DNA from 2 places in the Sinorhizobium sp. genome. Region 1 is predicted to be linked to the other one. Evidence: predicted binding sites of a transcription regulator. Region 1 holds the regulator's gene; the other holds the start of a gene.
What was found. The regulator LexA, encoded in region 1, represses DNA repair genes until DNA is damaged. The targets are predictions, from matches to a motif close to TGTTCNNNNTGTGTTCNG.
Positions count from the first base shown of each region.

Region 2: AC5J09_RS03960 (ATP-dependent helicase) is a predicted target of LexA. The motif match lies at 2,150-2,167, and genes of this name have one in related genera.

Region 1 is NZ_JCACWC010000003.1:1,715,098-1,719,508, forward strand. Features, by position in the region: gene AC5J09_RS20255 (septal ring lytic transglycosylase RlpA family protein) at 1-44, opposite strand, end outside; gene AC5J09_RS20260 (hypothetical protein) at 495-707, shown strand; tRNA gene AC5J09_RS20265 (tRNA-Ser) at 902-991, shown strand; tRNA gene AC5J09_RS20270 (tRNA-Ala) at 1,259-1,334, shown strand; gene AC5J09_RS20275 (hypothetical protein) at 1,529-1,693, shown strand; gene lexA (transcriptional repressor LexA) at 1,914-2,630, shown strand; tRNA gene AC5J09_RS20285 (tRNA-Cys) at 2,849-2,922, shown strand; gene AC5J09_RS20290 (hypothetical protein) at 3,065-3,289, opposite strand; partial or broken gene AC5J09_RS20295 (transposase domain-containing protein) at 3,288-3,560, shown strand; gene AC5J09_RS20300 (hypothetical protein) at 3,623-4,312, shown strand.
Region 2 is NZ_JCACWC010000001.1:812,390-816,800, forward strand. Features, by position in the region: gene AC5J09_RS03960 (ATP-dependent helicase) at 43-2,106, opposite strand; gene AC5J09_RS03965 (glutathione S-transferase family protein) at 2,257-2,907, opposite strand; gene AC5J09_RS03970 (aminoglycoside adenylyltransferase domain-containing protein) at 3,071-3,847, opposite strand; gene AC5J09_RS03975 (aldo/keto reductase) at 4,035-4,411, opposite strand, start outside.

The DNA.
Region 1 (4,411 bases):
CGGAGCCCCCTCACAAGATATGCCGCACCGTTATTGGATGTCATCTGTCCCACAAGATCATTCGCAAAGCCGCACCCGAAATCCGCTCCTGCAGCGCTCGCGCATCCGACCGAACGCGCAACGATCGTCGCAATCGTGCAGTAGTTCCCCCCGCGAGAATTTCGCCGTCCCGAAACGGAACAGTCGAACAATCATGACAACAACAAGGCGAAATTGCGAACCGGAGGACGAACGGAGGCAAAAAAACGCTCGCTATGGTTTACGAAACGTAAATGAGTCGCTGGACCATGGTCCGATAGAGCGCGCCAAAGGTCCGAAACCCGTTGCCGGGTTTCCCTGCCGATACATATCGCAATAAGCACCCGCGTGGCTCGTCGGCCGCGGGGTGCGGCGGCCTCAGAGCTGGCCGAAGCTTCCCGTCGGTGCAACTCTGAGGCTCCGTCCCCGGTTGGCGTGGTGCCCGTGCTCCGGCCCAAGTCCGAGAGGATCTCGCAATGGACGACAGATACGATTATGGGCCGCCGGAGCGACGGGCGGCAACCGGCCTCCCCCTAGGCATAATGCTCCTGTCGATGTTGGCGATTGCCGTTTATCTGCTTGCCGGAGCGGCGCTCCTGGACGGCAGAAGTCGGGATGTCGCGGCCTACGTCGCCCGGGCAGGCGACGAAAGTCCGACTGCGGCGCCGGACAGCGGACGGCGCCCGTGACGATGGCCCACAACCGTGCCACGGGCGTATGCGGCGCGGCACGCCTCGAATGCAAGCAAATGCTCCGGAGCAAGTTGACGCTGTGATCAAAGCTGCTAAAAAGCCAGCCGTTGGTGAATGGGCAGCAAACCCGGTAGCGATCGCCGGTTTATCGAGAACTCGGAAACGAATTTCACGAAGCTCCGCAATCACCTGGAAGAGTGGCCGAGCGGTTTAAGGCACCGGTCTTGAAAACCGGCGTGCGTGAAAGCGTACCGTGGGTTCGAATCCCACCTCTTCCGCCATTTCGGAGTTGATCCGGGCACGCCGGAATTCCCAGCTTCTCGTCACTGATGGCCGTCTTCCCCAGCCGCAAGGCTCGTGGCTGCCCTGCCCTTCCGACGCTCTGCGTCACCTGCCGGAGCGGAAGAAGCTGCTTGGGACTCCATCGCGAAGGGGCGATATTCGGGTGGGTGAATTGCAGCGTGCCCTACCGGGCGGCAAGGGTGAAGCCGGCAAACGGAATGCACTGGCGCGCGGGGCCGAAAAATCTTATACAATGGGTGACCAGTGGGGTCGTAGCTCAGTTGGGAGAGCGCCGCAATCGCACTGCGGAGGTCGAGGGTTCGACTCCCTTCGACTCCACCATTCCCCTCTTTTGTCCAGCCCGGAGACCCAGGTAACGGATCTTACCTGAGCTAACATCCACCGATGCCGGACGTCAGGTTGCAGAGCCCGGGCGATGCCGCGGCTCGGCTGCGCTTGCCAAAAAAGCTGATTTGAGAGAAAGTTTTAGTCTGACCCGTTCGAGGTCTGGGCAACTCCCGCGAGTGGAGAAAAACATGCCTGTTAAATCTTTGGTGGCAGCCGTAATTTTTTCCCTCTTCGCCCTTTCGGGGTGCGCCAGCACAGGCTCGACCAACACGACCTATACTCAGTGGTACGGGCCCTATCCCGAGCCTGAATTCGACGTTCTTACGCCGGGCGGACTGCGCCTTGCCTATTAGCATGGCATAGGCGAGCGACTGGGCCGGCCGCTGTAAGCCAAACATGCGAGAGCGTATCGCCCCTGCCCCCAGATTCCGAGCGATCGCCATCGCACGCCGCATGAGAAGCGGGCAGGCATTCAGCAGCAAGCGGTATTCACGGAATTTTAGGCACTTGCGGAACACATATGGAACAGATAGTTTCTGTTCTTGATTTGTTTCGCGATTCTGGAGTGACGCCATGCTGACCCGCAAGCAACAGGAATTGCTTCTGTTCATTCATGAACGAATGAAGGAATCCGGGGTTCCGCCGTCCTTCGACGAGATGAAAGATGCCCTGGACCTTGCCTCCAAATCGGGCATCCATCGTCTGATCACCGCACTCGAAGAGCGCGGGTTCATTCGCCGGCTACCGAATCGCGCGCGGGCCCTCGAAGTCATCAAGCTGCCGGAGGCATATGCCGGCGCTTCGCAGGTCCGCCGCGGCTTTTCGCCGAGCGTGATCGAAGGCAGTCTGGGCAAGCCTGCGGCCCCGCCCCCCGCACCGAAACCGGCGCCCCCGGCCGAGATCGCGTCGGTCGCTGTCCCGGTCATGGGCCGCATTGCCGCCGGCGTGCCGATTTCCGCAATCCAGAACAACATGCACGATATTTCCGTACCGGTCGAAATGATCGGCAGCGGCGAGCACTACGCTCTCGAGATCAAGGGTGATTCGATGATCGAGGCCGGCATCCTCGATGGCGATACGGTGATCATCCGGAACGGAAGCACTGCCACCCCCGGGGATATCGTCGTCGCCCTGATCGACGACGAGGAAGCAACTCTGAAGCGTTTCCGTCGCAAGGGCGCCTCTATTGCGCTCGAAGCCGCCAATCCGGCTTACGAGACACGGATATTCGGTCCGGATCGGGTCAAGATCCAAGGCAGGCTTGTCGGCCTCATCCGGCGGTACCACTAGCCTCCCGACGAGGTGTGCAGGCGTTTCTCACGGAAGTACGCAATTTCAACGCGTTAGAAGTGGGGGCATTGCGCCTTGGGGCGCTATGGCCACGCCTCCACAGAACCGAAGCTATATTATACAGAATAAAAAAGACCCTATTCCAAATGTACCCTCTTGCGGATTGCGGGCAATCATTCTAAATCCGCGCCACGATTTGAAAAATCGCAAATCGTAGAGGCCTCGTGGCGGAGTGGTGACGCAGAGGACTGCAAATCCTTGTACCCCGGTTCAATTCCGGGCGAGGCCTCCAAAATTTTCCACAATGATATCAAAGCGATAAGTGGCAAAGAGCTTCGTGTTGTGCGAATGCGGATGTCGCATCTCGTTGCAACTGGATTCCCTTGATTTTCAACGGCTTCCCGGCACACTCGGCAAATCCGTGCAACATCGTTCTACAAGACCGGCGGGTCATTTTTCTTTGCCTTGCGCTTGGTCGGCTTTCGTTTGGAAACCGCCCGGCCGATGGCACGGCCGTGATCAGGCCGGCGCAGCTCGGCTATCTGATCGAAGGCATCGACTGGCGACTGGCGAATGCCGCAAAAAAACCTGGCGTCGACGTCGGCCGGATGAGCAAAACCGCTGGCACGGCGGGAGCGAATATGATTCCATGCCGTCATGACCGATGCGGCCGATCAGCTTGCCGACGACCTCACCAGTGCGCACGCGATGATCCTCGCAAAACGCGCGGCACGACGTGGGGCGGAAGCCGTTGCCGCTCGGGCTCAGGCGGTGAACTCGCACTCGGATGCACTGATTGCCCGGCTCCGGCTCGAGATCGAGAAGCTGAAGCGCGACATCCATGGCAGCCGCTCGGAGCGCAAGGCCAGGCTTCTCGAACAGATGGAGTTGCAGCTCGAGGAGTTGGAGGCTAACGCCGGTCAAGACGAAGAGATCAAGCTGCCTGACCTGCGGCCCTGTGAGACGGTGATTGGAAGTTAAAGGGAAACACGGTGCGGACCCAAAAAGAGATTAAAGCTGACCTGCTTGCGGCGCTAAACTCCGTCGGCGACGAAAGACTGGCGCTCTTGGGCTTCGAACGACGAGAGGGTTCGTTTACCTACATGCGAATCCTGGAGGAAGCCGAGCAGGACATCGTTTTCGCAGCGGATTGCTTCCCCACGTATCAGCCGGACGAAGAAATGCACCTTCACCCGGCCATGCGGCTTGGCATGAGATCTGTAACCAAGGCGACGCTAGAACTGGTGGCGGGCAACAAATCTCTTTTGGCGGATGCGCCAGAAATCATCGTGAGCCAGCCAATTGAGTTCACTGCACCAAAGGAGCAACACGTCAGATGGTTTGCAAGCGGCAGTGATCAAATGAAGGCGCGTATTCGTGAGATTGTTGCCTTTATTGAACGATGGCCAGCCCCATTTCTTGATGAGATCCGAACTCCACATGACTTGATCAAGATTTACGAACGGGGCGATGAGCGAATGCTCAAGCAACGGCATTGGTACCTGTTTTTGGCCGCAGCGCAGATGGTCTCCCATGGGAACCGCGCCGACGCACTCTCCGTCTTGGAAAATAATCTTCGCGCCCCAGGCTTGAGGAAACGCTACGCCGTCGCCTTCGAGACCTTATCCAAAGGCCATCCACTCAGATCTGCTGTCGGCATTTCGGACCCTGGGGCAAGCTAGTCATTCGCAAATCATGCCGAAAATTCTTGAAGGTCTCTAGCTGCGGCCTTCACCGGATGCTTACCGTAAACATTGCGATCCGCGCCATGCATGTAATTC
Region 2 (4,411 bases), on a different contig from region 1:
CAGAGGACAGCCAGTGCGATGACCATCACGCATTGCTGAACTCTACTGCCACATGGTGCGCATCCGGGCCGCGACATCGATGCGGATCTGCTTTGCGCTGCGCTCGGAGGCATTGGGGCTGGCGACGGGCCAGATTGCACTCTCGAAGAACTGAAGCAATGTCGCGGGGATAAAGCGTGTGCGGCTCGCGTAGACATGGCGGTCACCCTGCGCGTGCTGACCGCCGGTGAAGAAGCGTTGCGGCACCATCAGCGTCAAACTGTCCTTGGCGCGCGTCATGCCGACATAGAGAAGTCGCCGCTCCTCTTCCAGCTCGTGGCTGGTGCCTGTGGCCAGATCTGACGGAATGCAACCGTCGACGACGTTGAGCATGAAGACGGAGCGCCATTCCTGCCCCTTGGCCGAATGGATGGTCGACAGGATCAGATAGTCCTCGTCGAGCAGCGGTACGCCGGCCTGGTCGCTCGTCGCGTCCGGCGGATCGAGCGTCAGCTCGGTGAGAAAGCGCTCGCGGCTCTGATAGCCGGCGGCGATCTGCTCGAGTTGCACGAGGTCGGCCCGGCGCGTTTCGGCATCCTCGTGTAGTCGTTCGAGATGGGGTTCGTACCATATCCGCGCAATCTCGATTTCCATCGGCCATGCGGGTTTGCGCAGGGCCTGCAGCAGCTCGACCAGGGACAGCCAGTCCGAGCCGCTCCTCGGCGGAGCGGGGACTTCCCCAAGCGCCATCAACGGCTCGGGGTCGGTTGCGATCGTGTCCAGGATCTTGCCTGCGGTCTGCGGGCCGACGCCCGGCAGCATCTGCAGGAGCCGGAAGCCTGCGACGCGGTCACGCGGGTTCTGTGCAAAGCGCAGCACAGCCAGCATGTCCTTGACGTGAGCGCTGTCGAGGAACTTCAGACCTCCGAACTTTACGAAGGGGATGTTGCGGCGGGTCAGTTCCACCTCGAGGGGGCCGCTGTGGCTCGAGGTGCGGAAGAGGACGGCCTGCTGTTTGAGGAGCATTCCGGATTCGCGATTGGCAAGCACCTGCTCGACGATGCAGTTCGCCTGATCGGCCTCGTCCCTCACCGTCAGCAGCTTCGGACGTTCAGCCGACTCGCGATCCGTCCAGAGGTTCTTGGTGAAGCGTTCCCGGGCCAGATCGATGACCCCGTTGGCGGCCGCGAGGATCGGCTGGGTCGAACGGTAGTTGCGGTCGAGGGTGACGATCTCGGCCGGCGGCGAGAACTGCTTCGGAAAATCCAGAATGTTGCGGACCGTCGCCGCCCGGAACGAGTAGATCGACTGCGCGTCGTCGCCGACGACCGTCAGGCCGCGCCCGCCGGGCTTCAGGGCCAGCAGCACTGAGGACTGGAGTCTGTTGGTATCCTGATATTCGTCGACGAGGACATGGTCGAAGCGGTTGCCGATATCGTCGGCCAGGGAGGGATCGCTGACCATCTGCGCCCAATAGAGAAGCAGGTCGTCGTAGTCGAGGACGTTCTGCGCCTGCTTGGCCTCGACGTAGACGGCAAACAGTTCCTTCAACTGCTGTTCCCAGCCGGACACCCACGGGTACCAAGTGCGGAGCACTTCATTCAGCGGCATTTCCGCGTTCACTGCCCGCGAATAGATCGCCAGGCAGGTGCCCTTGGCCGGAAACCGGCTTTCCATCTTCGAGAAGCCGAGTTCGTGCCGCATGAGGTTGATCAGGTCGGCGCTGTCCTCGCGGTCGTGAATGGTGAACTCCGCATTCAGCCCGATCTGTTCGGCATAGATTCTCAGCAGCCGTGCCCCAATACCGTGAAATGTGCCCGCCCACGAAAGAGCGTCGGTCGTCGTTGCGGAACTGGGACCGAGCACCTGCGCGCAGATGCGCCCGACGCGGCGCGACATCTCGGCCGCGGCCCTTCGCGAAAAGGTCATCAGCAGAATGCGGCGCGGATCGGCCCCGTTGACGATCAGGTGAGCAACACGATGAGCCAAGGTGTTGGTCTTCCCGGAGCCCGCGCCGGCGATGATCAAAAGCGGGCCTGCCTGGGCGTCTTCTCCTGCTCCGATACCATATTCGACGGCGCAGCGCTGTCTATCGTTCAGTTTCTCCAGATACGCCGCCGTCGCCATTTACTTTCCCTCGATGAGCTCTTTGATATCCGGCCGCGGCCTTAAGAACGGAGGGGGAACATACAAGCCCGAACGGCCGTTGGAAAGTGGGACGTCCCGGATTCGCTCGGACGTTGCCGCTTGTAATCAATCGACCGGCGCGGACCTTTGTCAGCCGGTCGGTGCGGCGGTGAAAACCGCCAGCTGAGCGTCGAAAGCGCGTTTGTATGCGGGCCGCGCTTTGCCGCGGGCCACATAGGCGCAGAGGTTCGGATATTCCTCCAGTATCCCCGATCCTTCCAATCTCCGCAGCACCGTCACCATCAGGAGGTCAGCGGCGCTGAACGCTCCGTCGATCCAGTCCGCATTGCCCAGACGGCCGGAAAGTTCGCCCAGCCGCCTGCGGATGCGTTCATCGATGAAGGGCAGACGCCGCTCGTACCAGGTCTCGTCGCCTTCCAGATACTCGGCGACCTCGCGATCGACGATCGGCGGCTCCACCGTGTTGAGCGCGGCAAACATCCATGTGATCGCGCGCGCCCGGGCATGGGCATCGTCCGGCAGCAGGCCCGCATGGCGCTCAGCGATATGGAACACGATCGCCCCCGACTCGAACAAAGCGAGATCGCCTTCTTCATAGGTCGGAATCTGCCCGAATGGATGAAGCGCGAGATGCGCGGGTTCCTTCATCGCCTTGAACGAAAGAAGACGAACGTGGTAAGGCTGGCCCACTTCTTCGAGCGCCCAGCGAACGCGCATGTCACGCGCCATCCCCTGGCCGCCATCGGGCGACCGCTCAAAGGCGGTAATGGTAATAGTCATGCTGCTCTCCATCGCTTGTCCGTCTTGAAGACGACCGGCTGAACGCGATTCCGACACTCCTTGCGCGAGATAATCCTCGCGGCCGATTCAGATACAGCACGATGGTGCGTTCCTGCCGTTGCTAAGCGGAAGACGGCTTCCTGGCAGCTTCCGCCCCAAAGCGTCATAGGAGTTCCGAGACCCGCTGGCGCAGAAATGCTGCCGTCCGCTCGGAAGCAGTCTGCCGATCTTGCCAGTCGTCCTTGACCTTGCCCAGATAGGCCTCACCCGCGTAGATCAGCATATCAGCTTCCTCGTCCGGCATCTGGCTTGCTGCCCATGTCGCTGCAGCATCCTTGGTGATGAAGTCACCGGTGGCCGATGTACGCCACATGCGCGCAAGGGTTAGCAACACGTTCCGCTCGTCCCCCTGTAAACTGTCGCCCAATGAGGGGAGTGCATCGCGCATTGCGCGGCGAATTTGTTCCGGCGGAAGCGAGGGCAGAAGCTCCATTGCATCGGGGCCGAACAGTGGAACGGCCTCTTGTCGCGCCTGGGCCAGCACAAGCGTGTTTTCCGGGTCGGACACAGGTAGGGGGAGACCTCCGCATTCAAAGGTGTCCCGCAGCCATTCGCCATAGATGAATTCAGCCCGAGCAGGAAAATTCGGTGCGGCGATATCTGCCCGCAGAAACACCATCAGTTCGATGCAGCGGGGCGCCCCGACCAGACGGGGATGGCGGCCGGACATTCGCAGCAAAGCCGCCAGAAGATCGCGACGCTGTTCGTCAGCCATGGGGCAGTCGACGATCGCGAGGAGGTCGACGTCACTCTGCGGTCGCAAGCCACCCGACACTGCCGATCCATGCAGATAAACCGCAAGGAGCGCGTCTCGAAGGATGCTGCGGATGGTTTCTGTCGCTGCCAGTGCCTCGTCAATCTGTTGTCTGTCCGCTCGCATGGCTCGGCTCGATTTGCATGAGTACTAACAGGAGAAAGTGCGTACCGGCTTCCCGTGCGGAAATGCGCAGTTTCAGAGTGTTAGAGCGTTTCACTGGTCCAATGAACAGTGAAACGCGCTAGAATATTGCAACGAGCGTATCAAGCTCTTGAACCGATACAAGGCAGCTTTTAGTGCGAGCGGACCTTCAGGCAGCGCTCGACTGGCCCGGGTCGCCATCTCGCAGCCACCGGACGTCACCTGGGGAAAGCGCAATTGAGAAAGCGTCGAGGCTGTGGTTGAGCTCGGAAAGCGAGCGCGGGCCGATCAGCGGGATGACACGGCCCTTCTGCGCCAGAACATAGGCGAGCGCTATTTGAATCGGGTCCTTGCCGAGCTTGCGCCCGAGTGCGATCGCCCGGTCCCGCCGAGCGAAGTTGCTTTCGGAATACCAGGAGCGGGCAAGTTCCGAATCGTCCCGCTTGCCGCGGCCCGCGCGGTCGGTGAAGAAGCCGCGCGCCTGGCTCGACCAAGCGAAATTGGTGACGCCTTTCTCCTCCAGCCAGTGCATCCAGGCGTCGTCCG